3 regions of the Enterobacter sp. Taxon_2 genome follow, and region 1 is predicted to be linked to each of the others. Evidence: predicted binding sites of a transcription regulator. Region 1 holds the regulator's gene; each other region holds the start of a gene.

Region 1 (10,072 bases):
CGAGCACATAAATGAACTCTTCTTCATCGCTTTCCGCATGCGGATAGGACGTTCTGCGCCCTGGCGGCAAACGCTCATGATGGATACCAATGCGTCTGAGTCCAAGCTTACGAGCCAACGGGGCGCCGATAGAAAAAAGCTCATCGCTATCTGGATAGGTCGAATCATCCGCACCTTCTACGTCGCGCCAGTGCCGAATACAGTCAGGTTTTTTCATTGTTTATTTCCCGGTTTGTAATGGGTCAGGTATAGCACAGACTGGCGGATCTCGGTGTTTTTACCAGAACATGATAAAGTGGGAGTTTTCCGTCCTATAACATCCGGGGTGCTACATGGATAAGTCCACAAAAGAGCTGTTAGCGCAGGCCGAAAAGCTGTGCGCGCAACGCAATGTGCGCCTGACTCCGCAGCGCCTTGAAGTATTACGTCTGATGAGCCTGCAGCAGGGTGCCATCAGCGCCTACGATCTGCTCGATCTGCTGCGCGAAAGCGAGCCGCAGGCAAAGCCGCCAACGGTATATCGCGCCCTGGATTTCCTGCTTGAACAAGGGTTCGTGCACAAGGTGGAATCCACCAACAGCTATGTGCTGTGCCATCTGTTCGATCAGCCTACCCACACATCGGCGATGTTTATCTGTGACCGCTGCGGCGTAGTGAAAGAAGAGGCTGCAGAAGGCGTGGAAGACATTATGCATACGCTGGCAGCGAAAATGGGGTTTGCCCTGCGTCATAACGTGATTGAGGCGCACGGGCTCTGTTCCGCGTGCGTGGAGGTGGAAGCCTGTCGTCATCAGGACGCGTGCCAGCACGACCACTCAATTCTTGTGAAGAAAAAGCCGCGTTAACGGCAAAAGAAAAGGCGGCTTAGAGCCGCCCTGTGGGTTATTCAGCGTTACCAGCGGTAGTCGTTACGGGTTTCCCAGTCTTTGACTTCGTTTTCCGCCTGATCTTTCGCGTAGCCGTAACGTTCCTGAATTTTACCGACAAGCTGATCGCGTTTACCTTCAATGACGGTCATATCGTCATCCGTCAGCTTACCCCACTTTTCTTTCGCTTTACCTTTGAACTGCTTCCAGTTGCCGCCGATTTCGTCTTTATTCATCATCGTGTCCTCTTAGTTAAGCGTCGGGTCGTAACGTCCGTTACGTTCTTTTCTGCTGGACGTGATAATTATTGTAGTTAAGGATTCGGCAGTTAGTTTCATATTCGGAATCTTTAACCGTCACGATATATCGTGACGTGAAGGGAACCAGGTATTGTTTTGCCAGTGGCGGTGCCAGATAAACGCCAGCGACAACCCTCGCAGCGAGAGGAAAACGGCCAGGGCCAGCCACAAACCGTGATTACCCAGCCAGGGGAGCGTCAGCAGCGTCAGACCAAACCCGGCCGCTGCAACCGCCATACTGTTACGCATTTCCGCTCCGCGCGTCGCACCAATAAACATGCCGTCCAGCAGATAACACCAGACGCCGACCACCGGTAAGACGACTTGCCAGATGAGATAGTGACTCGCCAGCTCGCGCAGCGCAGGAAGAGACGTCAGCAATGCAACGATCTGCTCACCAAAGCAGGCGTAAACCAGGCCAAACACCAGCGCCACCAGTCCCGACTGACGGCAGGCTGCCCGCCAGACATCCCGTAGTTGCCCGCTTTCGCGCGCACCGTACGCCTGCCCGGAATGCGCTTCTACCGCATAGGCAAAACCGTCCAGCGCGTAGGCGGTAAAGGTCAGTAGCGTCATCAATACCGCGTTGACCGCAACGATTTCTGGCCCCAGTCGAGCCCCGAAAACCGTCAGCGCCCCGAAGCAGAGCTGAAGCAGCAGCGAGCGCAGCATGATGTCTCGGTTAAGCGCCAGCAGCTTACGGATATTGCCGCGCCATGCGTTTTTGAGCAGCGCCAGGGAGATGCCGCGCATCGCCAGCACGCGCCAGACCATCCACAGGCCAATGATAAAGGTCCCGTATTCGGCAATCGCCGTCGCAAGCGCCGCGCCCTGCACGTTCATATGCAGACCCATGACCAGCCAGACATCCAAAACGATATTGAGCAGGTTACCCACCACCAGCAAAATCACGGGTGCACGGGCGTACTGAACGCCCAGTAGCCACCCCAGCAGAACCAGGTTAGCCAGTGACGCGGGCGCGCTGAGCCAGCGGATTTCAAGGAAACGTCGCGCCTGCGCCAGTACCGCCTCGCTGCCGCCAACAACATGAAGCGCAAGGTCGATCAGGGGCGCACGTAATAAAACGATTAACGCCCCCGCGCCAAGCGCGAGGATCAGCGGCTGGACCAGCGCGCGCGCCAGACGCAGCGGATCTTTTGCACCATAAGCCTGTGCCGTGAGCCCGGTGGTGCTCATACGCAAAAAGAGCAGCAGCATAAACAGGAAGCTGGTTGCCGTCGCGCCAATCGCCACGCCGCCAAGATAGACAGGCGAATCAAGATGGCCAATAACGGCAGTATCGACCAGACCCAGCAAGGGAACGGTAATATTGGAGAAGATCATCGGCAGAGCAAGACGCCACAATGCCTTATCGGATGCCGTCAGCAGTGACATGAAAAATACCGGGTGTGGAGAATGAAGCAGGCTACAGCGGCACCATAGCCTGTCAGGAAGAGGTTACAGCCATTCGCCGTTGCGAATGACCCCAACCGCCAGTCCTTCGATAGAGAAGTTGTGTTCGCGCAGATCGACCACAATCGGGGAGAACTCGTTGTTTTCAGGCAGTAGCTGAACGGTGTTCCCCTGTTTTTTCAGACGCTTGACGGTCACTTCGTCGTCAATGCGCGCGACCACCACCTGGCCGTTACGCACATCCTGCGTTTTGTGCACCGCAAGCAGATCGCCGTCAAGAATGCCGATGTCTTTCATCGACATGCCGCTGACGCGCAGCAGGAAATCAGCGCTCGGTTTGAACATGGCTGGATCGACCTGATAGTGGCCTTCAATATGCTGCTGTGCCAGTAAAGGCTCACCGGCGGCAACACGTCCCACCAGCGGAATGCCCGTCTCTTCTTCCACCAGCAGGCGGATACCACGCGACGCGCCCGAGACAATCTCAATCACGCCCTTACGCGCCAGCGCTTTCAGGTGTTCTTCGGCAGCATTCGGAGAACGGAAGCCCAGACGCTGCGCGATTTCCGCACGCGTGGGTGGCATACCCGTCTGGCCGATATGATCCCGGATGAGATCAAACACCTCTTGCTGCCTGGTCGTTAACGCTTTCATTCCGCCCCCTGGGTGTATATACAGTTATGCTGTGAGTATATACAGTCAAAGGCGATTTTGGAACCAAAAACTGCACAAAAAACCAGGGACTTAATTATTCCTCGAGGCTCATCGGAAATGTGACCAAAGCAGCGTGACCCAGGTGATAGCGGCAGTGATAATCGCCAGCAACACGGCAGCAGAGCCCATGTCTTTTGCGCGGCCAGAAAGTTCATGGAAATCTGAACCAATGCGATCAACCACGGCCTCAATAGCGCTATTAAGAATTTCCACTATCATCACCAGAAGTACGGAACCGATAAGAAGTACGCGGGTAATAGCATCAACATCAAGATAACAGGCGACGATCACCGCGATGATAGCGGCGACGCCCTCCTGGCGAAAGGCGGCTTCGTTGATCCACGCGGCACGGAAACCTTTCCATGAATAGCCGGCGGCTTTGATGATACGCGTTAACCCAGTGGTATTATTGGCCATTAAAAGAACCTTTTATGAAAAAAAGCGTCAGTAACAGGAACTGTAGCGCGTTTCGCTACAGCCTGAAGTATGACGGGTAACAACAGAAATTTTGCGCGCTTTCTGTTATCCTTGCGCCGCAATTGCATTATTAACCAGAGGCTTTACATCGTTTATGTCCGGCTGGCCACGAATTTACTACAAATTACTTAATTTACCATTAAGCATCCTGGTAAAAAGCAAGTCTATCCCAGCAGAACCCGCGCTGGAATTGGGGCTCGATACGTCACGTCCTATTATGTACGTTTTGCCTTATAACTCGAAGGCAGACTTACTGACGCTTCGCGCCCAGTGTCTGGCGCATGACTTACCTGACCCGCTTGAACCGCTTGAAGTTGACGGTACGCTGCTGCCGCGCTATGTGTTCATTCACGGTGGACCGCGCGTGTTTACCTACTACACGCCAAAAGAAGAGTCCATCAAGCTGTTCCATGACTATCTCGACCTGCACCGCAGCAACCCCGATCTGGATGTGCAGATGGTGCCGGTATCGGTGATGTTTGGTCGTCGTCCGGGACGTGAAAAAGGTGAAGAGAACCCGCCGCTGCGCATGCTTAACGGCATCCAGAAGTTCTTTGCGGTCTCCTGGCTGGGGCGCGACAGCTTTGTGCGTTTCTCCCCTTCCGTTTCGCTGCGTCGCATGGCGGACGAGCACGGCACCGACAAGATCATCGCGCAAAAACTGGCGCGCGTGGCGCGTATGCACTTCGCCCGTCAGCGCCTGGCTGCCGTTGGGCCGCGTCTCCCGGCGCGTCAGGATCTGTTCAACAAGCTGCTGGCCTCCAAAGCGATTGCCCGCGCCGTCGAAGACGAAGCGCGTAGCAAGAAAATTTCGCATGAGAAAGCCCAGCAGAACGCCATTGCGCTGATGGAAGAGATTGCAGCAAACTTCTCTTACGAGATGATTCGCCTGTCCGATCGTATTCTCGGCTTTACCTGGAACCGTCTCTACCAGGGCATCAACGTTCATAACGCCGAGCGCGTGCGTCAGCTGGCGCATGATGGCCATGAGATTGTCTATGTTCCCTGCCACCGCAGCCACATGGACTACCTGCTCCTTTCCTACGTGCTCTATCATCAGGGGCTGGTACCACCGCACATCGCAGCCGGTATCAACCTGAACTTCTGGCCAGCGGGCCCGATTTTCCGCCGCCTGGGCGCGTTCTTTATTCGTCGTACCTTCAAGGGCAACAAGCTCTACTCCACCGTGTTCCGTGAGTATCTGGGCGAGCTGTTCAGCCGCGGCTATTCTGTGGAGTACTTCGTGGAAGGTGGGCGTTCCCGTACCGGACGTCTGCTCGATCCTAAGACCGGCACGCTGTCGATGACCATCCAGGCGATGCTGCGCGGAGGAACCCGTCCCATCACGCTGGTGCCTATCTACATTGGCTATGAGCACGTGATGGAAGTGGGCACGTACGCCAAAGAGCTGCGCGGTGCGACCAAAGAAAAAGAGAGCCTGCCGCAGATGCTGCGCGGCCTGAGCAAGCTGCGCAATCTCGGTCAGGGCTACGTGAACTTTGGCGAACCAATGCCGCTGATGACGTACCTGAACCATCACGTTCCCGAGTGGCGCGAATCCATCGATCCTATCGAAGCGATTCGTCCGGCCTGGCTGACGCCAACGGTCAACGGCATCGCGTCCGAGCTGATGGTGCGCATAAACAACGCCGGTGCGGCTAACGCCATGAACCTGTGCTGTACGGCGCTTCTGGCTTCGCGTCAGCGCTCGCTGACCCGTGAACAGCTCACGGAGCAGTTGGATTGCTATCTGGATATGATGCGCAACGTGCCGTATTCCGTTGATTCAACCGTGCCTTCTGCGACCGCCAGTGAGCTTATCGATCACGCGCTGCAGATGAACAAGTTTGAAGTCGAAAAGGACACGATCGGCGACATCATCATTCTGCCGCGCGAGCAGGCAGTGCTGATGACCTACTACCGAAACAACATCACCCATATGCTGATGCTGCCGTCGCTCATGGCGGCTATCATCACGCAGCATCGCCGTATCTCGCGTCAGGAACTCTTGCGTCACGTTGAAACGCTCTATCCGATGCTGAAAGCGGAGCTGTTCCTGCGCTGGAGTAAGGATGAGCTGGCGGGCGAGCTGGATAAACTGACGGAAGAGCTGCGTCGCCAGGGGCTGATCACCGTCACGAACGACGAGCTGCACATCAACCCGTCACGCTCCCGCACCCTGCAACTGCTGGCAGCCGGTGCGCGCGAAACGCTGCAGCGCTACGCCATTACGTTCTGGCTGCTGAGTGCGAACCCGTCTATCAACCGCGGTACGCTGGAGAAAGAGAGCCGGACGCTGGCACAGCGCCTGTCCGTTCTGCACGGCATTAACGCCCCTGAATTCTTCGACAAAGCGGTCTTCAGTTCCCTGGTCCTGACGCTGCGCGATGAAGGCTTCATCAGCGATACGGGCGATGCCGAGCCGGAAGAGACGCTGAAGGTGTACCAGATGCTGGCAGAGCTGATTACCTCGGACGTGCGTTTGACGATTGAGAGCGCCACGCAGGGCGAGTAACGCAATGCCGGGTTATGGCACGGCCTGACGCCCTGGATAATAAAAAGGCCCGGTACGCGCTGACGCTACCGGGCCTTATTTTTAGCCTTGTTAAATCACCGCATTCAGCTGAGCAGCGTAAAGGCAATCATCCCGACAATCGCACCCGTCGTACCGAGGATGGTCTCCATCAGCGTCCAGGTTTTCAGGGTTTGCGCTTCGGTGGCACCGGTAAATTTACCGAACAGCCAGAAGCCTGCGTCGTTAACGTGAGAGACCACGATCGAACCACCCGCGATACAGATAGATAGCGCGGCCATCTGGGCACCGGAGTAGTTCAGCTGTTCAATTACCGGCATCACCAGACCCACGGCGGTTAAACACGCCACGGTGGCGGAACCCTGGATGATACGCACCGCCGCCGCCAGCACAAAGCAGGTTACCGCAATCGGCAGGCCCATCCCGGTCAGCGCTTCGCCCAGAGCCGGGCCCACGCCGGAATCCACCAGTACCTGCTTGAACACGCCGCCGGCACCGATCACCAGCAGGATAATCCCCGCAGGCTGCAGCGCGGCACCGCAGATCTCCATCACCCGGTCTTTTGGCATCCCCTGACGCATCGCCAGACCGTAAATCGCCACCAGACAGGCCACCAGGATCGCCGTGAACGGGTGACCGATGAACTCAAACCATTCATAGGCGCTGGAACCCACCGGCACAAAGCGCGCGGCGATGGTTTTCAGACCCACCAGCACCAGCGGGAGCAGGATCAGCGACAGGCTGAAGCCGAAGGATGGCATTTTGCCCTCGCCCAGGTGCGGCTCGGTGATGTCGTCCGGGATATGCAGCTCAACGTAACGGCTGATGAAGTTGCCCCACAGCGGACCGGCAATAATCATTCCCGGGATTGCCGCGCACAGGCCAATCAGGATCATCCAGCCAAAGTCAGCGTGCATCTGGGACGCCAGCAGCATCGGCGCAGGCCCAGGCAGCAGAAACGCCGCAGCCGCCGCCACGCCCGCAAACAGTGGAATAACCAGCTTCACGAGGTTTGTGCCGGTATGGCGCGCCATGGAGAATGCGACGCTTATCAGCAGCACAACGGCCACTTCAAAGAACAGCGGCAGCGCGCAAATCAGGCCCGCCAGGCCAATCGCGTAGTGCGCTCGGCTGTGGCCGAAGGATTTCAGCATTTTGACGGCAATCTGGTCGACCGCGCCCGTCTCGTGCAAAATCTTGCCAAACATCGCGCCCAGCGCGACCACAATCGCCAGGAAGCCCAGCGTACCGCCCATCCCTTTTTCCATCGTCGCGGCGATCTTGTCGAGCGGCATACCGGAAAAGAGACCTGCGCCTATAGAAACCACCATCAAAGCAACAAAAGCGTGCATACGCGCCTTCATCACTAAAAACAGCAGCAGCAACACGGAACCCACTGCTGTCAAAACTAGCGTTAATGTACTCAAAACTTACTGCCTTTTATTAATGACCTCGATGGTGCTGGCAACAACACCTTCCAGTGACTGATCGATATCAACCACTAAGACGTCTTTCTCGTCTTCACCCGGCTCCTGCAGCGCTTCGAACTGCGTCACCAGCATCTGGGTTTTGAAGAAGTGACCTTTACGCGCCTTCAGACGGCTTTCAATCACCTCGAAATCCCCTTTCAGGTAGATGAAAGAGAGGTTCGGGTTACCGTCGCGCAGCAGGTCGCGGTAGGTTTTTTTCAGCGCAGAGCAGACGATCAGGGAGACTTTATTGGTACGCTGCATAGCGAACGCGGCGTCATTCAGCGCCTGCAACCACGGTTTGCGGTCGTCGTCGTTCAGCGGCTCGCCGGAGGCCATTTTCATGATGTTGCTGCGCGGATGGAGGAAGTCGCCATCAAGGAACGCAGCCTGGAGTTGATGCGCCACTTCGCTGGCTACGGCTGATTTCCCGCTACCGGAAACGCCCATCAGGACGTAGACGTGGTGATCGTGATTAGTCGTGCTCAAAGGGTGTCCCTCAGTCAATTGTTACGGGTAACAGTTATCGGTAACATTGTCCTGCCGGGGCAAAAGAGAAGCAATATCCAAACGTGCGCGAAGTGAATAAGTGTGAGCTACTTCAAATTTGTCAGTTCAAATAGATCCACCCGGTGACAAGGTGAAACCTAAATCTAACATTTTCGGGGTAACTGCCTCACCACGAATGCGCGCCAGCAGGCGTTCTGCACCAATGCGGCCCATACGTTCACGCGGGGTCAGGACGCTCGCCAGACGCGGCTCCATCACCTGGCCAATGTCGTGGCCGTGGAAACCGGCGATCGCCATATCATCAGGGATCTTTAACCCCAGACGCTGACACTCAAACGCCGCGCCAACCGCCAGGTCATCGTTGGTACAGAAAATACCGTCCAGTTGCGGATACTCGCGTCGCGCCTGACGCATCAGCTCAATACCCGACGTATAGGAAGAGGACTGCTCCACCATCACGCTGTACGGGGTTAAGTTTGCGTCGAGCATCGCCTGCTCGTATCCCTTCTGTTTGATGATAGTACGTTCATCAAGACGCGCACCCAGATAGGCGATATGACGATGCCCACGGGCGATGATGGCCGCCGTCATCTGGCGCGCCGCTTCAAAGTTATCGAACCCAACGGCAATATCGAGACACGGCGACTGGCTGTCCATCAGTTCCACTACAGGGATACCCGCCACTTCTATCATTTTGAGCGTGCGGGCAGTGTGGGTACGTTCGGTTAAAATCAGGCCGTCAATGTTCCAGGAAAGCATCGACTCAAGACGTTCCTCTTCCAGTTCCGGCTTATACCCGTAGTGGGCGAGCATGGTCTGGTAGCCAAAAGCATCGGTGACGCTTTCAATTCCCCGCAATACTTCGGCGAAAACCTGGTTGGTCAAGGATGGAAGCAGGACGCCCACCGCACGGCTGGTCGCATTGGAGAGAATATCGGGTGCGCGGTTGGGGATATAACCCAGTTCATCAAGGGCAGCGGCAATCTTGCCACGTAACGCCACGGAAACCTGTTCCGGGTTACGTAAAAAACGGCTGACCGTCATTTTGGTCACACCGACGCGATCGGCGACATCCTGAAGTACGGGGCGTTTCTTTTTCATCGTCCTGAGAAATCTTGAAGTGAGAGATTTGCTCAGTTTATCACGGACAAAGCCCATCCTTCCCCTGTCAAAGGGAAGGATGGGTATTTATTTATGTTTTATTACACCGGTGGCAGGTCAAACAGCAGAATTTCGCTTTCGCTGTCGGCATGCACGGAGAGCGCCTGCTCATCCCAGATGGCCAGACCATCGGCGGTGGTTGCTTTGGTGCCGTTGATGGACACTTCACCTTTCACCACCTGGATCCAGACGCGGCGGTTAGCGGCAATCTGATGGACAGACTGTTCGTCTTTCGCCAGCGCCCAGCGGTACAGCTCCATATCCTGATGCACTTTCAGGGAACCTTCACGCGCATCCGGGGACAGCACCAGCTGTTTGCCCTGTTTCGCGTCGAAGCGGCGCTGCTCGTAGCGCGGCGTGATGCCGGTCTCTTCTGGAATGATCCAGATTTGATACAGGTGCAGTTTTTCCGTTTTGCTCGGGTTGTACTCGGAGTGACGCACCCCGGTACCCGCGCTCATAATCTGGAACTCGCCCGCCGGAACCTGCTCTTTGTTGCCCATGCTGTCCTGGTGCTCAACCGCCCCTTCCAGCACATAGGTCAGGATTTCCATGTCTTTGTGCGGGTGGGTACCGAAGCCCTGGCCTGCATCAATCACGTCGTCGTTAATCACGCGCAGTGCGGAGAAG
Region 2 (10,072 bases), 1.3 Mb from region 1:
TTGAACATTGACGATGGGGCTAATTCGGGGTATTCGTTATCTGTGCCTGTACATTGAGTGCAGACACTGTTTTCTTTCCACCAGACAAAAGAATGAGGGAAACGAGGCATGAAGAGACAGAAACGAGATCGCCTGGAACGGGCTCATCAACGTGGTTATCAGGCCGGCATCGCTGGACGTTCTAAAGAAATGTGTCCTTATCAGACGATAAATCAAAGGTCACAATGGCTTGGAGGCTGGCGAGAAGCCATCGGCGACAGGGCACTCATAGCCTGATAACGTCTCTTTCAAAAAAGAAACCTCCGCATTGCGGAGGTTTCGCCTTTCCGGGAGTGCGAAAAGTACAATCAGAACGCAGAAGTATCCTGGAACAGGCCAACTTTCAGGTCGCTTGCGCTATAGATCAGACGCCCGTCGACCAGCACTTCGCCATCTGCCAGGCCCATAATCAGGCGGCGGTTAACGATGCGCTTGAAGTGAATACGATAGGTCACTTTCTTCGCTGTAGGCAGAACCTGGCCAGTGAATTTGACTTCGCCCACGCCCAGTGCGCGGCCTTTACCTTCGCCGCCCAGCCAGCCCAGATAGAAGCCAACCAGCTGCCACATGGCATCCAGGCCCAGACAGCCAGGCATTACCGGATCGCCAATAAAGTGGCAACCGAAGAACCACAGGTCCGGGTTGATATCGAGTTCTGCTTCTACGTAACCCTTATCGAAGTTGCCGCCGGTTTCGGTCATTTTCACGACACGGTCCATCATCAGCATGTTCGGGGCCGGTAACTGTGGGCCTTTTGCGCCAAACAGTTCGCCGCGACCAGAGGCAAGAAGATCTTCTTTTGTATAGGATTCGCGTTTATCTACCATGTTCTCAGTAAGCCTTATTTTAGTGAAGGACGCAGGATAGCTAACACGTGTACGCTGAACAAGTCCGATCAGTTCGAACTAAACCAGCCCAGCCAGCGTAACGGCCATGGATAACGATGACGAGCATCCTGCTGTGTCGCCTGAGCAATGCGCTCCTGGATAGTTTGCATCAGGGTGGTTTGCCCTTCGCCGTCCCATACCAGGTTTGTCAGTAAGGGTAGTGCATCCTCAATCCCTTCGATGGCCCAGATAGCGAACTGCTCTTGTTCCACCGCATCCAGAATCTCCTGACTGAGGCTTAAATGGCGTGCGTTGGGAGCCGGGATAATCACACCCTGCTTGCCGTTTAAACTGCGCTGCTGACAGATAGAGAAGAAGCCTTCAATTTTCTCGTTGAGGCCTCCCACTGGCTGGGCGCGGCCGAACTGGTCCACCGAACCGGTGATCGCGATGTTCTGATTGATGGGCACTTCCGCCAGGGCGCTGATTAAGGCGCACAGCTCGGCCATAGAGGCACTGTCGCCATCCACTTCGCTGTAGGACTGCTCAAACGTCAGCGAGGCGGAGAAGGGGATCTGCTGCTCAAGCTGCAGCTCTGACATCAAAAACGCCTGCATGATCATCATGCCTTTGGCATGAATGTTTCCGCCCAGCTCGGCTTTCCGTTCAATATCGGTGAACTCGCCATCGCCAATGTGCACAACGCAGCTGATACGTGATGGCTCCCCGAATGCTCGCGGATGGCCAGGAAATTCAATCACAGACAGGGCGTTAATCTGCCCGACGCGTTCGCCTTCGGTTTCCACCAGAATTTGTTCGAGCAGAATTTCATCCTGCATACGGTCAGCAAGATAGCCTTCTCGCCACTCACGCTGAGCCAGCATCTGAGTGAGCTGTTCACCGGTGAACGCCCCGTCACCGCTGATCACACCCACTTCACGCAGCTGTTTGCCGATCCAGAGCGGGCAAAGCGGCAGCGTTTCCTGGTCACCGGTGTAGCGTACCGCTTCGCGGATTAAGCCCGGCCACGCGTCAGCCGCAGGGGTTGGCAGCGCAGAACGTTCAGCAACGGCCATCACCCACTGGCACCACTGCGCCATATCGTCGGCATCAGCAATCTGGATGTTGTCTTCGTATTCACTATACACGGCCTGCTCAGCCAGTTCCGGCTCCATTTCCTGGAAGTCCGCCAGCGATTCACGGTCGCCCGTCAGCACGACGGTCAGCGACAGCGGCATAGACGGAACAGAGACGGGCAGAGGACGAGACTCATCGTAGCCGACCCAGTCGAAACGCTGCTGGCGCACGATGGTTTTCAGACGCATCCACAGCAGCGGCTGCGAGAGCAGGGTACGCAGTGAGATGATCAGAACACCGCCATTTGCGCGATGTACCAGCCCAGGCTGCAGCGAAAGCTCGCCGTTAAACTGGCGCAGACAACCAAAGAGTTGTTCAGCCTCAACCCAGTTAGCGGTAATCACCTCGCCCTTAGCGGCAAAATGGCCGTCGGCCTGTGCCGCCGGTTCGAAAGTGACATCATGTCCCGCGATACGATACTGGCCGCCAAAAACGGCGTTCGCTTCCGGCTTTAACTGACGCACGGCATCCCCGAACAACGTCAGGTATTCCGCTTCTTCCGGGGCTTTGAGCAGCATGAAAGGTGCAGTTGCCCATGGGCTTAAGACCTGCTCCAGCGCGTAATGCAAACGGGGCTGCGTATCGCTAAGGATGAATTCGTGTTCTTTTGCGAGTTCGGGCTGTGCAAACAGTTCCTGATAACTTTCGGTATCCGGAACAAGGTCACGCCATGCAAGTTTCGTAATGGTCAAAGTTGATGTTTTTTAGTCAGATGTAAAAGCGTGGAGTATACCGTAAGCGGGGGGCTGTACCCAAGCAGGATTGGGTATTTCGACAGGGCGATTGGCTGCATTCACTCACAGGATATGATTTCTTTTCAGCAGATTGCTAAAAAACTGATATTCTGAACAGAGTTACGTGGTAACACTGAGATCGCAATGAAATATCAACAACTGGAAAATCTCGAAAGCGGCTGGAAATGGAAGTACCTGGTCAAAAAGCACCGTGAAGGGGAGCTGATCACCTGCTACATCGAAGCCAGCGCTGCGCAAGAAGCCGTGGATATTTTGCTGACCCTCGAAAATGAACCGGTACAGGTTAACGGCTGGATTGAGAAACACATCAATCCTGCGTTGTTAAACCGGATGAAGCAAACGATCCGCGCGCGACGCAAACGGCATTTTAATGCTGAGCATCAGCACACTCGCAAAAAATCAATCGACCTGGAATTTGTTGTCTGGCAGCGCCTGGCCGGGCTGGCGCAACGACGGGGCAAAACGCTGTCCGAAACCATCGTGCAGCTGATTGAGGATGCCGAACATAAAGAGAAGTACGCCAACCAGATGTCGACGCTGAAGAACGACCTTCAGGCTCTGTTGGGTAAAAAATAGATTTTTCTTTTCTTCAGACAATAAAAAACCCCGCATTGCGGGGTTTTTTTATAAGACGATAACTTATGCCGCTGGCTGAGTTACAACGTCTTTGATGCCTTTAACTTCGATCTCTACGCGACGATCTGGAGCCAGGCAGTCGATCAGTGCAGCGCGAGCTTTCACGTTGTCACAGGTGTTGCCAGTAACTGGGTTAGATTCGCCCATACCACGTGGGGAGATCTTGTTAGCTGGGATACCTTTAGAGATCAGGTAATCAACAACAGACTGAGCACGTTTCTCAGACAGTTTCTGGTTGTAAGCGTCAGAACCGATACGGTCGGTGAAGCCCAGAACCACTACAGAACCGTCTTTAGGATCCAGGTTGCTCAGCTGAGAGTACAGCTGATCCAGTGCCTGCTGACCTTCTGGTTTCAGAGTCGCTTTGTTGAAGTTGAACAGAACGTCAGACTTCAGAGTGAAGTGCTTGGTCTGTACTTCTGGAGCTGGAGCCGGCGCTGGAGCAACAACTGGTGCTGCTTCTTCCTGCTGGCCGAAACGGTAGGAAACACCTACGCTCAGCATGCCGTTGTCTGGACGAACACCAACGGTGTTGCCGTCGCCGATGTTGTTAACCCACTGGTATTCCAGACGGGTAGCGATGTCACGGGTCATAGCCCACTCAACGCCACCAGCGAATACTGGGGAAACACCGGTATCATGGTTGTCACCAGCGATGTTGTTGCTGGAGTCTGCGCGCCATACCATGCCGCCCAGACGGGTGTACACGTCCAGATCGTCAGTGATTGGGTAGCCCAGTTTAGCGGTCAGCTGAACGCCCTGTGCTTTGAAAGCGCCGTTGATGGTGTCGCCTTTGTATGGCATACGACCTAACCAGTCGTAACCCATTTCAAAACCAACATACGGGTTAACCTGATAGCCACCGAACGCACCTGCACCAAGCTGGCTCTCGTGAGTAGGGCCATCATTGTTCAGGCTGCTGTTGTACCAGCCGGTGTCGTGGAACTGAGACCAGCCCAGTTTACCACCTGCATACCAGGTATTATCTTTCGGAGCGGCCTGCGCTACGGTAGCGAAGCCAGCCAGTGCCACTGCAATCGCGATAGCTGTCTTTTTCATTTTTTGCGCCTCGTTATCATCCAAAATTCGCCATGAAAGTCTCAAGAGAGAATCACGGTTAAATCCTTCACCGGGGGGCGTGGTCAAATATAAATCTACCGATATCTTCGGCTTAGGCCGAGCACCCCTGGCGATGTAAAGTCTACAACGTAGCTGAAAACTTACAAGTGTGAAGTCTGTCAGGCATATGAAAAAAAAAGTTCCGTATACCGATTATTTAACATTTTTAGAACGAATTTTGTGCAATAAAATGAAGGAGAACCGCACCAGACAAGCCTTGCCGCAATTTTCAGACCGGGAACTTTAGTGCCATCTTGTGGTCGAAAAAAATTCCAGGAAAAATCTTAATTTCACTCAATGATACAAATTTGAGTGAATTTTTAGCCCAGAAAGTTGTCCTCTGCGGTAAGAATCCGAACGAACCGGACGCATAATGAACCCGATCGCACTCCCTTCTTCAGCGGCTTCAGTCAGACGGAAATGTTCCTCTTCCGTCAATTCTTCTGATAACCATCCAATTACCACGCTGTAATTTCCGGTGCGTAACGCGCGGATCATCGACTCAACGGTATCGCACGGCGAGAGCTGATTAATCTGCATGACCTTGGTCAGCGGAAGGCCAGCGGACTGAACCCACTCACGGCTCAGTTTTTGCTGAGGGGTGAGCCAAAGCTGCCAGCGCGATTGCTGACCAAGCTGTTGTAATAACGGCAACAACAGAAGTTGCGTCAACAGGGGCTGGTCTTCACGATAAACCACTTCACTGATAAGCCCTGTGGAAACACGCTCGACGGAATTCTGCGCGACATTGCCTGCGGCAGAAGAGAGAGAGATTGCGCGATTTGCATAGCCTGAAGTGTGCATATTCATTCCAGCCCTGTAGTTACTGTATGAATATACAGTAACCCCTGTATGCATAAAGATCAACCTCATTTTCGGAAAGCGACTCGCAAAATTCATTCAATCTTGATGCCCCTGGAAAAATCATCTTGCTCAACGGCGATAAGTTGCCTATTTTCCTGCTAACGGATCCGCTAGTAAGAAATTTCGTTGTTACTTTATGATTTTGAAGGGAAATATCATGAAAAAGATATCTTATGAACGGATTTATAAATCCCAGGAATACCTCTCCCCGTTGGGCGAGATTCATCATCGCGCGCTGTTTGGCGGCTACACCCTGGCGGTGGATGATGCGGTTTTTGCCATGGTGTCTGATGGCGAGCTTTATCTTCGGGCTTGTGAGGAGAGTGCGAAATACTGTGTAAAGAATGCCTCCTCATTTTTGACGTTGATGAAGCGAGGCCGCCCGGTGCTGCTTAACTATTATCGTGTGGATGACGGATTATGGCAGGACAGGGAGCGGTTGCTTCAGCTCTCCTCGTTTGCGCTCAGTGCGGCAAGAAAAGAGCGCTATCAGCGCCACCAACGAAACCGACTCAAGGATCTACCAAACCTGACCTTTCAGCTTGAAGTCTTGCTTTTTGAAGCCGGTATCACTAATGAGGAAACGCTGCGGGCGCTGGGCGCCAGAGCCAGCTGGCTGAAGATGCGGGCGAAAAATAAAGCGCTCAGTATTAAAGTCCTCTTCGCACTCGAAGGGGCTATCGAGGGGCTGCATGAGGCGGCACTCCCGGCAGGCATTCGCCGGGAGCTGACGGAGTGGTTTAATGCGCTGCCTGAGCCACAGGAGAATCACTCCTCCAGGTAGCGATTTGCTGTTGCAGCCGGCAAATTTCAGGCAGCAGAGCGATAAGCAGGCCTATCTGCTGAAGAACCAGCGGCGCTTTGCTGTCGTTTCCCGGGTCAAGATGCGCAATGCGTTGCGCCAGTTCATTCAGCGCCTGTTGTACGCGCGGCTCATCGGCTGGGCGGTGATGAAGCGCGTCATCGACATAACAGACGGCGTCATCGAGCAGGTTGAGAATACCCGGGTTGGTGAGCTTCTCACGGTGGGCACCCAGCGTCGAAATATAGCTGGTGAACGTATGGTTCAGGCAGAGCAGGCGGAACGCGGTCTCACGAATTTCCGCCGTGGCGCGAGGCTCCGTTGACATGTTAGAGACAACGGAGGCCAGTTCTGCATCACTGTTGTGCGCATCACGACGTGCTATCCGGTAAGCCAGGCGGTTATCGCGCCCCTGGTGGTACTGCTCCAGGATAGCGTCAAGGTATCGACAGTTGGCATTCATCGCCCTGTCGACCACGCGCGGCAAATTGCGGAAACGCCAGTCCGGCCAGATAAAGCTGACCGCGGCCCAGGCAATCGCGCAGCCAATCAGGGTATCGATCACGCGGGGCAGGGCGACTTCAAACCCTTCACCCAGCAGGTTAAAGCAGAGCAGCACCAGCAGCGTGATGAACATGGTGGCGTGGGCATACTGCACGTTGCGAAACGCGAAGAACAGCACGCCGGTGATCACGATCAGAATCAATTGACCTTCGACGGAAGGCACGAAATAGAGCACCGGAAGGCCGATCGCGACGCCAACCAGCGTACCGATAATACGCAGCGCAAGACGATGTCGGGTGGCGTTATAGTTTGGCTGGCAGACGAACAGGCTGGTGAGCAGGATCCAGTAGCCGTGGTGCAGTCCGGTTATCTGAATAAAGGCATACCCCACGCACAGCACCAGCGACATTCTCACCGCGTGGCGAAAGAGAGCCGACTCCGGCGTAAAGTTGCGGCTCAGGCGTAGCCACATATCGCTAACGCCGTGCACGCTGTCATCAGCAAGCTGGTTTTCAACCTCACTGCCCGGCAGTGCCATCGCCTGTTCGGACTCAATGGTCGCCAGCTGTGCATCAATCGCCCGCAGGTTGTTCAGCAGAAAGCCCAGCGCTTTGATGTGTTCCGGTGACGTTCCGCTGGCCTGAACGCGGTCGAGCGCCGCATCAAGGTGGCTGAATACCCGTTCAAAGCGGGGATCATGCTGATAGGGCGTGCGCAGCAGAATGGAGCGCGAGAGCCGCTGACACGCCTGAGACTGCATGGAGAGCAGGCGCTGGAAGCGGAACATCACGTCGCTGTAGCGGAACTTCTCGCGCAGGGCGGCATACTGAACGTGCGAGGAGCTGGCACGTTCATGAATATCCTGGGCGGCAAAATAGTAGTGTAAGGTCCTTCGCGTTCCGCGCTGACCGCGATCGCCACGCAGACGGGTAAGTAGAGAGGCTTTTGTCTGGTTAAGGGTGGCAACCAACTGGCCGTTTGCCAGCGCCAGATCGTAGAGCGGAGCCTGGCTTTCTTCCTCGATATCCGGGTCGAACAGCCGGGATTTCAGTTCCAGATAGTGGGCTAACTGCTCAAAGCTGCGGGCAAGGTTATCCTGCAGAGGGCGAACCGGGAAGATCAGATGACCGGTTAGCGTCAGCAGGTTATACCAGATGGCACCCAGCAACAGCAGAACCGGCTGCTGGTACCACTGGTCGTACAGGGAAACGCCCAGCATAGTGTAGATGGCGATCAGCAATGCACCAAAAGCGATGGTGGCATAGCGCTGCCCAAGGCCACCCAGCAAAATAAACCCGCTGGTTGAGAGGGTAAGACCCAGGGCAAACAGCCATGGCCAGGGGAAAAGCAGCTCAACGGACGCTGACGCAATAAAAAAGCAGATAAGCGTAATAACCAGATTACGCAAACGCCCGGCCAGACGATCGTCCAGGTCCGCCAGCGCCCCGGCCACCACTCCCAGCGTGAGCGGAATAGTGAGTTTGACATCATTCAGCCACCAGGGCAGAGCAACCGTGCCGCAAAGCGCGATGAATATCCTGACGTTATAAAGCCAGGTGCTGTTCCAGGTATAACGGCGAAGCAGTGGGCTTAGCATAAATGCGGCCAGTCCTTATTTACTGAAAACGACGACGAGCGTTTGCTTCACGCGCCGCCTGGGCCACTTCTACCGGAACAACCCTGCGACCGACGGGCCAAAGGGCGATAGCGGCGATCTTAAAGTTCGCGATCCCCACCGGAATACCAATAATCGTGATGCACTGTGCAATACCGGCAAAAATATGCATGATGCAGAGCCACCAGCCGAAGAAAATGAGCCACAGAATGTTCAGCAGGGTTCCGCCCGTATTCATCAGGGCGTTTTTGTTCTCCGGATTCAGCTCGTCAACGTGGATGGCTTCATTCCCGTAGGGGATTAAGGAGAGTTTTGTGATTTCCCAGCAGGAGCGGGTCAGGGGGAGCGTAAAAATCAGGACGATACTCACCAGCGTGGCAAAAAGCCAGGAAAGGGTGGTGGCAAAACCGCCCAGCACAAAATTCAACACATTCAGAACGGTACGCATAAACCCTCACTTCCTTTCGATAAAATTAACGCCCAATGATTGTAACGTTTTTTTAGGCTGGAGCACCTTAAAACTGGCAGTTACACTGTCAGGTAAATTATCTCTTCGTGGATTTGGCGGAACATGGAACTGAAAGCAACGTCGTTAGGCAAACGTCTGGCGCAACACCCATACGACCGGGTGGTTCTCCTTAATGCCGGGGTGAAAGTCTCCGGGGAACGCCACGAATACCTTATTCCGTTTAATCAGCTTCTGGCTATCCACTGCAAACGCGGGCTGGTGTGGGGCGAGCTGGAGTTCGTTCTCCCTGACGATAAAGTCGTGCGTCTTCACGGCACCGAGTGGGCGGAAACTCAGCGTTTCCACCATCACCTGAACGCGCTCTGGCAGCAGTGGAGCCAGGATATGAGCGTGATTGCCGCCCAGGTGCTCCAGCAGGTGCTGGACGATATCGCGCAAAGCAACGCGCAACACGCGTGGCTGACCCGTCAGCAGACCGCCGGGCTGCAGCAAAAGATCCGACAGGCACTCTCGGCGCTGCCGCTCTCCGTGACGCGTCTCGACGAGTTTGACAACTGTCGCGACGCCTGGCGCCAGTGTCAGGCCTGGCTGAATGATAAGGATAAAAGCCGTCTCGCCCATAATCAGGCCTGGACGGACGCCATGCTCACCCAATATGCCGACTTTTTCAGTACGGTGGAATCGTCACCGCTCAATCCGGCCCAGGCGCGCGCGGTGGTCAACGGCGAGCAGTCGCTGCTGGTGCTGGCGGGGGCCGGTAGTGGTAAAACATCGGTGCTGGTGGCGCGTGCCGGCTGGCTGCTGACGACCGGGGAAGCGGTAGCCGATCAAATTCTGCTTCTGGCTTTTGGCCGCAAGGCTGCCCAGGAGATGGACGAACGTATCCAGGAACGCCTGCACACCCGGGATATCACGGCCAGAACCTTTCATGCCCTTGCGCTGCATATTATTCAGCAGGGCAGTAAAAAAGTACCTTCCATCAGTAAGCTGGAAAACGACGCGCAGGCGCGTCAGGCGCTGTTCATCAAAACGTGGCGCCAGCAGTGCAGTGAGAAAAAGGCGCAGGCAAAAGGGTGGCGTCAGTGGCTGGAGGAGGAGCTCAGCTGGGACGTGCCAGAGGGTAGCTTCTGGCAGGATGATAAGCTGGCGCGTCGGCTGGGTTCGCGACTTGACCGCTGGGTCAGCCTGATGCGAATGCACGGTGGATCGCAGGCAGAGATGATTGAAAGCGCGCCGGAGGCGATCCGCGATCTGTTTTCGAAGCGGGTCAAGCTGATGGCTCCGCTACTGAAAGCCTGGAAAACC
Region 3 (10,072 bases), 1.2 Mb from region 1:
GAAGGTTAATCAAACGGCGGCGGTGCCAGCACCTCGCGGTTACCGTTATGCCCCTGCTCGCTCACAATGCCCTGCGCTTCCATCTGCTCGATGATACGCGCCGCGCGGTTATAGCCGATGCGGAACTGACGCTGCACCCCAGAGATGGACGCTTTGCGTTTTTCGGTAACGAAGCTAACCGCCTGATCGAATAACGGATCCAGCTCTTCGCCGCCGTCGAAGCCACCGCCGCCGCCTTCGCTTTCCGTATCGCTGGTGATGCCGTCAACATATTGTGGACGACCGCGCGCTTTCCAGTCCTGCACGACGGCGTGAACTTCCTCATCGCGGACGAACGCACCGTGGACACGCACCGGAGAGGTGGAGTTCGGGCCGGAATAGAGCATGTCACCCATACCCAGCAGCGACTCTGCGCCGCCCTGGTCAAGAATGGTACGGGAGTCAATTTTACTTGATACGGTAAAGGCGATACGCGTCGGAATGTTCGCTTTGATAAGGCCGGTAATAACGTCCACGGAAGGACGCTGGGTCGCCAGCACAAGGTGAATACCGGCCGCACGCGCTTTCTGCGCCAGACGGGCAATCAACTCTTCCACCTTCTTACCGACGGTCATCATCAGGTCAGCGAATTCATCGACCAGCACGACGATATAAGGCAGTTTTTCCAGCACCGGATGCTGGGCATCCATGCTGTCACCCGGTTTCCAGTAAGGATCCGGAATCGGACGTCCCATGCGCACCGCCTGGGCGATTTTCTCGTTATAACCGGCCAGGTTACGCACGCCCAGCGCAGACATCAGCTTGTAGCGGCGTTCCATCTCATTGACGCTCCAGCGCAGGGCGTTGGCAGCATCTTTCATGTCGGTCACAACTTCGGTCAGCAGATGCGGGATGCCTTCATAGACCGACAGTTCGAGCATTTTCGGGTCGATCATGATGAAACGCACATCTTCCGGCTGCGCTTTATACAGCATGCTGAGGATCATGGCGTTCACACCGACAGACTTACCGGAACCGGTAGTACCCGCGACCAGCAGGTGAGGCATTTTCGCGAGATCTGCCACCACCGGATCACCCGCAATATCTTTACCCAGCACCACGGTCAGCGGGGATGGGTTATCGCGGAATTTGGTGTTATCCAGCACTTCACGCAGGTAGACGGTTTGACGCTTCTTGTTCGGCAGCTCCAGGCCAACGTAAGGCTTGCCCGGAATCACTTCCACCACACGTACCGCCACGGTCGACAGAGAACGCGCCAGGTCGCGGGACAGGTTGGAAATGCGCGCGGCTTTAACGCCAGGCGCCAGATTCAGTTCAAAACGGGTGATAACAGGACCCGGCGAGTAGTTCACCACGTCCGCCTTGATGCGGAAGTCAGCCAGACGGGCTTCGACCAGACGCGCCATTTGTTCGAGCGCGAAGGTATCGACCGGTTCCACTTCTGACGGCGGCGGCGTTAACAGATCCAGAGACGGCAGCGGCGTGCTTGGACGCTGCAGCGGACGGCTGTCACCGTTACGCATCAGCAGCGGGTGAATCAGGCTCTCCTGCGGCTGAGGCACAGGCTGCTGGAACTGCGGCGGCTGTGGTGCCTGCTGCGGTTGCGCATACGGCTGCTGAACAGGTTGTTGAGGCTGCGAGTATGTCTGTGATGCTGGCTGCTGGCGCACAGGCTCTGCTTCCGGCATCACGCTCGGGGTAAATAAAGGCTCGCTCGGGCCATCATCCACCAGATCCTTCATCGGCGAGAATTCAAAATCAGACAGCGAGAACGGGTTTGCACCCGCTGGTTGCTCACCGGAATAGCGCTGCTGCTGGGTGGCGGCAAACTGGCGCGCCAGTTCTGCTTCTGCCGCGTCCTCTTCATCTTCCAGCATCGGTTCATCGTGCTGGTATTCTTCACCGTAGCGCTGATTCTGCTGCGCAGCGAACTGGCGGGCCAGCTCGTCCTGCTGCATTTCATCGGCGTCATCTTCGTAGTCAGACTCGCGCGCTTTCTCTTCAGCCATACGCTGGGAAGGCAGCTTGATACCGTAGGAGGCAAGCTCTCGGCGGGTTGGAACGCGAACGCGGTTAGGGCGAGGCAGTTGCGGACCAATTCCCTCCTTCACCTGAGGGCGTGGCGCGCCCCCTGTTGCCAGACTAAAGACAGGTGCAGCCGCGGCAGCGGCCGCAGTAGCCTGCTTCACACTTTCCGCTACCGGTGCGACTGCAGGCGTCGGGTCGATCGGTGGAACGGAAACAGAAGGCGCTTTCGTCACCGGCTCCTGCACCGGTTCAGGCACCGGCTGGTACCAGGCAGCCAGCTGCTCGCGTTCACGCGCACGACGCTCTTCGACTTCTTCGAAATAGTACAGCGGTGGGCGGGCGGGCTTCACCTCTTCCACGATTTCAGGTTCAGGCTGCGGCTCAACATAAGGCTGCACAGGTTCAACCGGTTCAGGCACATACTCCTGATAAGGTTGGGCCACCGGCTGTTCATCGTACGGGTAATTTTGCGGTTCATACGCAGGCTGCGGCGGCTGATAAGGCTGCTGCCACTGCTCCTGCTGAACAGGGACGTAGCTTTCAGGTTCAGGCGCGATAACGGGCTCCGGCGTGTGAACACCGGGCGCAGTCTGCCAGTCAACCTGCGGCTGCTGAATAACGGATTCCGGCGGCGAAACCGGCGCGGATGACATCACAGCGTCGACCGGCGCGGCATACGCCTGCGCAGCGGTCGTCGCGGCGGCTGCTGCCGCAACCGGCTCGGTAACCGAGTGGCCATTTAACAGCGGATCGTATTCGTCGAAGTCACCCGGCATGGCCCGGCTGCCGGAGAAGAGCACATCGTCAGGATCGACGGCGACACCCGCCGCGCGATACGCCACCTGCTCGTCTTCATCCATGCGTTTACCGGAGAAGAGCGCCGCATCGGTTTTACGGCCAAGCGGGTTGGCAAATTTCTCAGCAACACGCTGACGACGCGCCAGCGCGCCGCGCAGAATACGCGCACGACGAGACTCGCGACGCTGCACAGGCGCGTCATCTTCCTCTTCCTCTTCGTACTCGTCTTCATCAACCCACGTATCGTCACGACGGGTACGGTTGCTGGCGAAGGTCAGAATAGTGAGGATAAAACTGCCGATTTTCTCGGCAATGCTCACCCAGGACCAGCCGGTAAACAATGTCAGCCCGGCCGCCCAGATGCAGAGCAATGCGAGCGTGCCGCCGCTGCTGTGCAGCATCGGCTGTAGCGCAGAGCTCAACAAACTGCCGATCACCCCGCCCGAGGCGAAGTACCAGATATCATCCGCATTAATCGCTGCCAGCCCGCACGAGGTGAGGATCAGCGCCAGCGCGCCAATCAGGCGCAGCGACACGGCGAAATAGTCGATGTAATCATCGTTCTGACGATGACGCCACGCAAACCAGCATCCGCCAATGATAATGACGGGAAGGGTATAGGCCATCACACCGAAAATGAAAAACAGCGTGTCCGCAAGCCAGGCACCGGGGACACCGCCTAAATTATGGATAGGCTCATGCCATGCAGTTTGTGACCAGCTGGGATCCGAGGGGTTGAAACTGAGTAAGGCTGCCATCAGCCAGATGGCAAAAAGGGCAATAACAATCAGCAAAGCCTCGAGGAGACGACGTCCGCTGCTTAGCTTCGATAGTGTGACTTCTTTGTCTTCAGTGTATTCCTGGCTCAAGAAAGGCTCTCCAGGTATCAGGCATATCCTGCCTGTTTGCTAAAACGGACAACAGTGCCGGGACTCCCCGGCACTGTTGCTGTATGGATTAACAGGAGTGTAATCAAACTACGCTGATTTTGCACCTGTTCCGTGTTAGCGCGTCTTAATAACCAGACGATTGCTCTGTTTGACCTCTTCCATCACCACATAGGTACGGGTGTCGTTCACGCCTGGCAGACGCAGCAGGGTTTCACCCAGCAGCTTACGGTAGGCGGACATATCAGGCACACGGGTTTTCAACAGGTAGTCGAAATCACCGGATACCAGGTGACACTCTTGAATTTCTTCAAGTTTCTGTACAGCGGCGTTAAATTGCTCAAACACATCCGGCGCACCACGATTCAGAGTAATCTCAACAAATACCAGAAGTGAGGCATCCAGATAATGCGGGTTCAGCAGAGCAGTATAGCCCTGAATGAAACCCTGTCTTTCCAGTCGGCGCACACGCTCAAGGCACGGCGTCGGGGAAAGTCCCACACGTTTTGAAAGCTCGACGTTGGAAATACGCCCATCCTTTTGCAATTCATTAAGAATGTTACGATCGATACGGTCGAGATCTTTGCCAGGGCGCTTCTTGCTATCTACCATTATTATTGTCTCTCTGTATTCCTTCCCTACTCCTGCCTGGACCCTGTGCACATCACTGTTCAGAGCCTGTACCCGTTAGTCATCACATCGCCTGATTATGTATTAGACGCGATGCGGATTCGGGTTCTGTTGGTAAGAAGACCGTTGCCCGAAGGCAGTCACCGACATCACGTATGGCGTCTGTCCACGCCATGCGTAGATTTCACTGACCCGGTAAAAATGGCATTTACGTGCATGCCTATGCGGCATACGGTTAACACGGTTTTTTCTTCTTCCTTGAATGTTTTCGCAAAAGCGCAGGGGATTGTCAAAGCAAAACATCGTTTTTTAGTACAACATGCCGGATATTCATTGCGGCAGGGTATTAATCCTCATTTTATTGCCTTACAAACGACCGGTTTTCAGGAGAAAGCGTGATGTTATCGCGCGCTATTCATCGTCCGTGGCTATTACACAGATTGATATCAAAATTGCTGCGCTCTTTTTTTACGACAACAAATTCCCTACAATCCAGCCAAATGTCTGCCAACAACAATGGGGATCTCATGGGCACGGCCAAACACAGTAAGCTGCTAATCCTTGGTTCTGGACCTGCGGGATATACCGCGGCGGTCTATGCTGCACGCGCTAACCTGCACCCGGTACTCATCACCGGCATGGAAAAAGGCGGTCAGCTGACCACCACCACCGAAGTGGAAAACTGGCCAGGGGACCCGAACGACCTGACCGGGCCGCTGCTGATGGAGCGTATGCACGAGCATGCTGCTAAATTCGAAACCGAAATTTTGTTCGATCACATCAATAAGGTCGATCTGCAGAACCGTCCGTTCCGCCTGACGGGCGACAGCGGCGAATACACCTGTGACGCGCTGATCATCGCCACCGGCGCCTCTGCCCGTTACCTCGGTCTGCCATCCGAAGAAGCGTTCAAAGGCCGCGGCGTTTCTGCCTGCGCAACCTGCGACGGTTTCTTCTACCGCAATCAGAAAGTCGCGGTCATCGGCGGCGGCAACACCGCCGTGGAAGAAGCGCTCTACCTGGCGAACATTGCCTCTGAGGTGCATCTGATCCACCGTCGCGACACCTTCCGCGCGGAGAAGATCCTGATCAAACGCCTGATGGATAAAGTGGCAAGCGGCAACATCGTGCTGCACACCAACCGTACCCTGGAAGAGGTGACGGGCGACCAGATGGGCGTTGCCGGTCTGCGTATCCGTGATACCCAGAACACCGATAACGTCGAAACGCTGGAAGTGGCGGGTCTGTTTGTGGCCATCGGTCACAGCCCGAACACCGCGATCTTCGACGGTCAGCTGGAGCTGGAAAACGGCTACATCAAAGTGCAGTCCGGCATTCACGGTAACGCGACCCAGACCAGCATCCCGGGCGTGTTCGCGGCCGGCGACGTGATGGACCATATTTACCGTCAGGCGATCACCTCTGCGGGCACCGGCTGTATGGCCGCGCTGGACGCTGAACGCTACCTCGATGGGCTGGCTGAACAAGGTAAATAATCTTTACAAGTCAGTAACAAACGTAAATAAAGGCGGCGATAAGTCGCCTTTATTGTCTCCCCGTTGTAACATTGCGCTGCCCAATTTCTAATAACGTCACCTGCAAAGTACGCAATGGAAAAAACCCGTCAACAAGAGTTAACACGCTGGCTGAAACAGCAAAGCGTTATTTCCCGCCGCTGGCTTACGATCTCCCGTCTCCTGGGGTTCGTTAGCGGCCTGTTGATTGTTGCCCAGGCATGGCTGCTGGCCCGCATTCTTAATCACATGATCATGGAGAACATTCCACGCGAAGCGCTCCTGCTGCCCTTTATTGTCCTGATCCTGATTTTTATCCTGCGCGCCTGGGTGGTGTGGCTGCGTGAGCGCGTCGGTTTTCACGCCGGACAGCACATCCGCTACGAGATCCGCCGTCAGGTGCTCGACAGGCTTCAGGAAGCCGGGCCCGCGTGGATCCTGGGTAAACCAGCCGGTAGCTGGGCGACGCTGATCCTTGAGCAGATTGACGATATGCACGACTACTATGCGCGCTATCTGCCGCAGATGGCCCTTGCCGTCTTCGTTCCGCTGCTGATCGTGATCGCCATCTTCCCGGTGAACTGGATGGCTGCACTGATTCTGATGGGCACCGCCCCGCTGATCCCACTGTTTATGGCGCTGGTCGGGATGGGGGCTGCGGATGCCAACCGCCGTAACTTCCTGGCACTGGGTCGCCTGAGCGGCCATTTCCTCGATCGTCTGCGCGGCATGGAGACGTTACGCATTTTTGGCCGCGGTGAAGCGGAAACCGAAAACATTCGCCAGGCGTCACAGGACTTCCGTCAGCGCACCATGGAAGTGTTACGCCTCGCCTTCTTGTCTTCCGGCGTACTGGAATTCTTTACCTCTCTGTCGATTGCCCTCGTGGCGGTCTACTTCGGGTTCTCCTACCTCGGCGCGCTGGATTTCGGCCATTACGGCACGGCGGTGACCCTTTCTGCCGGGTTCCTGGCGCTGATCCTGGCCCCGGAGTTTTTCCAGCCGCTTCGCGATCTGGGGACCTTCTATCACGCCAAAGCCCAGGCGGTTGGCGCAGCCGATAGCCTGAAAACGTTCCTGGAAACGCCGCTGGCACACCCGGAGCGCGGTGACGTGACGCTGAATGCTAAAGAGCCCGTGACCATCGAAGCGCAGGACTTTTCCATTCTGTCACCCGAAGGCAAAGTGCTTGCGGGTCCGCTGAACTTTACCTTACCTGCCGGACAACGCGTGGTGCTCGTCGGCACCAGCGGTTCCGGGAAAAGTTCTCTGCTGAATGCGCTATCCGGATTTATGGCCTATACGGGTTCACTGCGGATCAACAGAACCGAACTGCGTAACCTCGATCCTGACGCCTGGCGTAAACAGCTCAGCTGGGTGGGCCAAAACCCGCAGCTTCCCGCCGCTACGCTGCGTGAAAACGTCCTGCTGGCGCGCCCGGATGCGCGTGAAGATGAACTGCAATCGGTACTCGACCGCGCCTGGGTCAGCGAGTTTCTGCCGCTGCTCCCGCAAGGGGTAGATACCGTGGTCGGTGACCAGTCCGCCGGGCTGTCGGTCGGACAGGCGCAGCGTGTGGCCGTTGCCCGCGCGTTGTTGAATCCTTGCCAGCTGATGCTGCTGGATGAGCCCGCCGCCAGCCTGGATGCCCACAGCGAGCAGCGCGTAATGGAAGCCCTGAACGCCGCCTCCCGGCAGCAAACTACCCTGATGGTCACCCATCAGCTGGAAGGCATTGCCGACTGGGACCAGATCTGGGTCATGGAGAACGGCCGTATTGTTGAGCAAGGCGATTACGCCTCTCTCGTTGCCGCGCAGGGACCGTTTGCCGCCCTGCTGGCGAACCGTCAGGAGGACATCTGATGCGTGCTCTGCTGCCTTATCTTGCGCTCTATAAACGCCACAAATGGATGCTGACGCTGGGGATTGTGCTGGCCATTGTCACGCTGCTCGCCAGCATCGGCCTGCTCACGCTTTCCGGCTGGTTCCTGTCGGCCTCGGCCGTCGCGGGGTTCGCCGGATTATACAGCTTCAACTACATGCTTCCGGCTGCCGGGGTTCGCGGTACCGCCATCACCCGTACTGCCGGACGCTATTTCGAACGGCTGGTCAGCCACGACGCCACTTTCCGCGTGCTGCAGCACCTGCGTATCTATACCTTTAGCAAACTGCTGCCCCTCTCCCCTGCCGGGCTGGCGCGTTTTCGTCAGGGCGAGTTGCTTAACCGCGTGGTGGCGGATGTCGACACGCTGGATCACCTTTACCTGCGCGTGATTTCCCCGATCGTGGGCGCGTTTGTGGTGATTGTGGTGGTCACGCTGGGGCTGTCTGTTCTGGATGTTCCCGTGGCGCTGACGCTGGGCGGGATCATGCTGCTGACGCTCATCATTTTGCCGCCGCTGTTTTACCGCGCCGGGAAATCCACCGGGGAAAACCTGACGCGTCTGCGCGGGGACTACCGTCAGCAGCTAACCTCCTGGCTTCAGGGGCAGGCTGAGCTGACCATTTTTGGTGCCAGCAAGCGCTACCGCGCGCGGATGGAAAGTACGGAGCTGAACTGGCATGAGGCCCAGCGCCGCCAGTCGGAGCTGACGGCCTTCTCTCAGGCGCTGATGATGCTGATCGGCGGCGTGGCGGTGATAGCCATGCTGTGGCTGGCCTCCGGCGATGTCGGGGGAAATTCACAGCCGGGTCCTCTTATTGCCCTTTTCGTCTTCTGCGCGCTGGCGGCGTTTGAAGCGCTGGCCCCGGTGACGGGCGCCTTCCAGCATCTGGGTCAGGTCATCGCCTCTGCCCTGCGCATCACCCAGATTGCGGAGCAGGAGCCTGAAGTTACGTTCAGTGCCGGGCAAACCGCTGTTCCAGAGCAGGTTGCGCTAACGCTGGAAGATGTCACCTTCGCCTACGACAAACAGGCGCAGAACGCGCTGGACGGTATCAACCTTTCTGTTAAGGCAGGACAGCGGATTGCGATCCTCGGCCGTACCGGCTGCGGTAAATCGACGCTGCTGCAGTTGCTGACCCGCGCCTGGGATCCGCAGCGCGGTCAGATCCGTTTTAATAATACGTTGCTGACTGATTTTAGCGAGCAGGCCCTGCGCAAGACCGTGAGCGTCGTTCCACAGCGCGTGCATCTGTTTAGCGCCACGCTGCGCGATAACCTGCTGCTGGCCGCGCCAGAGGCCTCTGATGATGCGCTTTGCACCATGCTGGAGCAGGTCGGACTGCAAAAGCTGCTTGAGGACGAGGGATTGAACAGCTGGCTGGGCGAAGGTGGCCGTCAGCTCTCCGGCGGTGAGCTGCGCCGTCTGGCCATTGCGCGCGCGCTGCTGCACGATGCGCCGCTGATGCTGCTCGACGAGCCCACCGAAGGGCTGGACGCCACAACCGAAAGCCAAATCCTTGATTTACTGGCGAATGTTATGACCGGCAAAACCGTGCTGATGGTCACGCACCGCCTGCGCGGACTGGCGAGCTTTGATCGGATAATTGTGATGGACAACGGACACATTATTGAGCAAGGTAGTCACGCAGAGCTGTTGGCGAAACAGGGTCGCTACTACCAGTTTAAACAGCGTCTGTAGACTATATTTGTAGCGTCCTCACTCGCGTACTGGAGTTTTGCTGTCATGCGCCTGGTCCAGCTTTCTCGTCATAACATCGCGTTCCCTTCTCCGGAAGGGGCTCTGCGTGAGCCCAACGGGCTGCTGGCCCTCGGTGGTGACCTCAGTCCCGCTCGACTATTAATGGCGTACCAGCGCGGTATATTCCCCTGGTTTTCCCCTGGCGATCCGATTTTATGGTGGTCTCCCGATCCGCGTGCCGTGCTGTGGCCAGGGCAGTTTCACGTGAGCCGCAGCATGAAGCGTTTCCATGCGAAATCACCTTACCGCGTCACCCTCAACCACGCCTTTGGTCAGGTCATTGAAGGCTGTGCTGAAGACCGTTATGAAGGGACATGGATAACCCGCGATATCATTACCGCCTACCACCAGCTCCATGAGCTTGGCTACGCCCACTCCATCGAGGTATGGGAAGGCGGAGCACTCGTCGGCGGCATGTACGGCGTGGCGCAGGGGACACTGTTTTGCGGCGAGTCGATGTTCTCTCGTGCTGTTAACGCCTCGAAAACTGCACTGCTGGTCTTCTGCGAGGCGTTTGCCCAGCACGGCGGACGCCTGATCGATTGTCAGGTGCTCAACGAGCACACGGCCT

The links. The regulator LexA, encoded in region 1, represses DNA repair genes until DNA is damaged. The targets are predictions, from matches to a motif close to TNCTGTATGTACATACAGNA.
Region 2: sulA (SOS-induced cell division inhibitor SulA) is a predicted target of LexA. The motif match lies at 5,338-5,357, and genes of this name have one in related genera.
Region 3: AC4IC4_RS07215 (DNA translocase FtsK 4TM domain-containing protein) is a predicted target of LexA. The motif match lies at 3,773-3,792, and genes of this name have one in related genera.

The regions. Positions count from the first base shown of each region.
Region 1 covers NZ_CM178024.1:303,012-313,083, reverse strand. Annotated here, with positions in the region: gene AC4IC4_RS01415 (cupin domain-containing protein) at 1-217, opposite strand, end outside; gene zur (zinc uptake transcriptional repressor Zur) at 333-845, shown strand; gene AC4IC4_RS01405 (CsbD family protein) at 893-1,102, opposite strand; gene dinF (MATE family efflux transporter DinF) at 1,223-2,560, opposite strand; gene lexA (transcriptional repressor LexA) at 2,624-3,232, opposite strand; gene AC4IC4_RS01390 (diacylglycerol kinase) at 3,341-3,709, opposite strand; gene plsB (glycerol-3-phosphate 1-O-acyltransferase PlsB) at 3,864-6,284, shown strand; gene gntU (gluconate transporter) at 6,389-7,729, opposite strand; gene gntK (gluconokinase) at 7,733-8,260, opposite strand; gene gntR (gluconate operon transcriptional repressor GntR) at 8,387-9,382, opposite strand; gene AC4IC4_RS01365 (pirin family protein) at 9,484-10,072, opposite strand, start outside.
Region 2 covers NZ_CM178024.1:1,613,948-1,624,019, forward strand. Annotated here, with positions in the region: gene rmf (ribosome modulation factor) at 109-276, shown strand; gene fabA (3-hydroxyacyl-[acyl-carrier-protein] dehydratase FabA) at 348-866, opposite strand; gene AC4IC4_RS07485 (AAA family ATPase) at 935-2,695, opposite strand; gene matP (macrodomain Ter protein MatP) at 2,882-3,334, shown strand; gene ompA (porin OmpA) at 3,398-4,453, opposite strand; gene sulA (SOS-induced cell division inhibitor SulA) at 4,808-5,317, opposite strand; gene AC4IC4_RS07505 (TfoX/Sxy family DNA transformation protein) at 5,535-6,161, shown strand; gene yccS (YccS family putative transporter) at 6,118-8,280, opposite strand; gene AC4IC4_RS07515 (YccF domain-containing protein) at 8,300-8,746, opposite strand; gene helD (DNA helicase IV) at 8,870-10,072, shown strand, end outside.
Region 3 covers NZ_CM178024.1:1,537,348-1,547,419, reverse strand. Annotated here, with positions in the region: gene AC4IC4_RS07215 (DNA translocase FtsK 4TM domain-containing protein) at 6-3,695, opposite strand; gene lrp (leucine-responsive transcriptional regulator Lrp) at 3,831-4,325, opposite strand; gene trxB (thioredoxin-disulfide reductase) at 4,871-5,839, shown strand; gene cydD (heme ABC transporter permease/ATP-binding protein CydD) at 5,954-7,720, shown strand; gene cydC (heme ABC transporter ATP-binding protein/permease CydC) at 7,720-9,441, shown strand; gene aat (leucyl/phenylalanyl-tRNA--protein transferase) at 9,487-10,072, shown strand, end outside.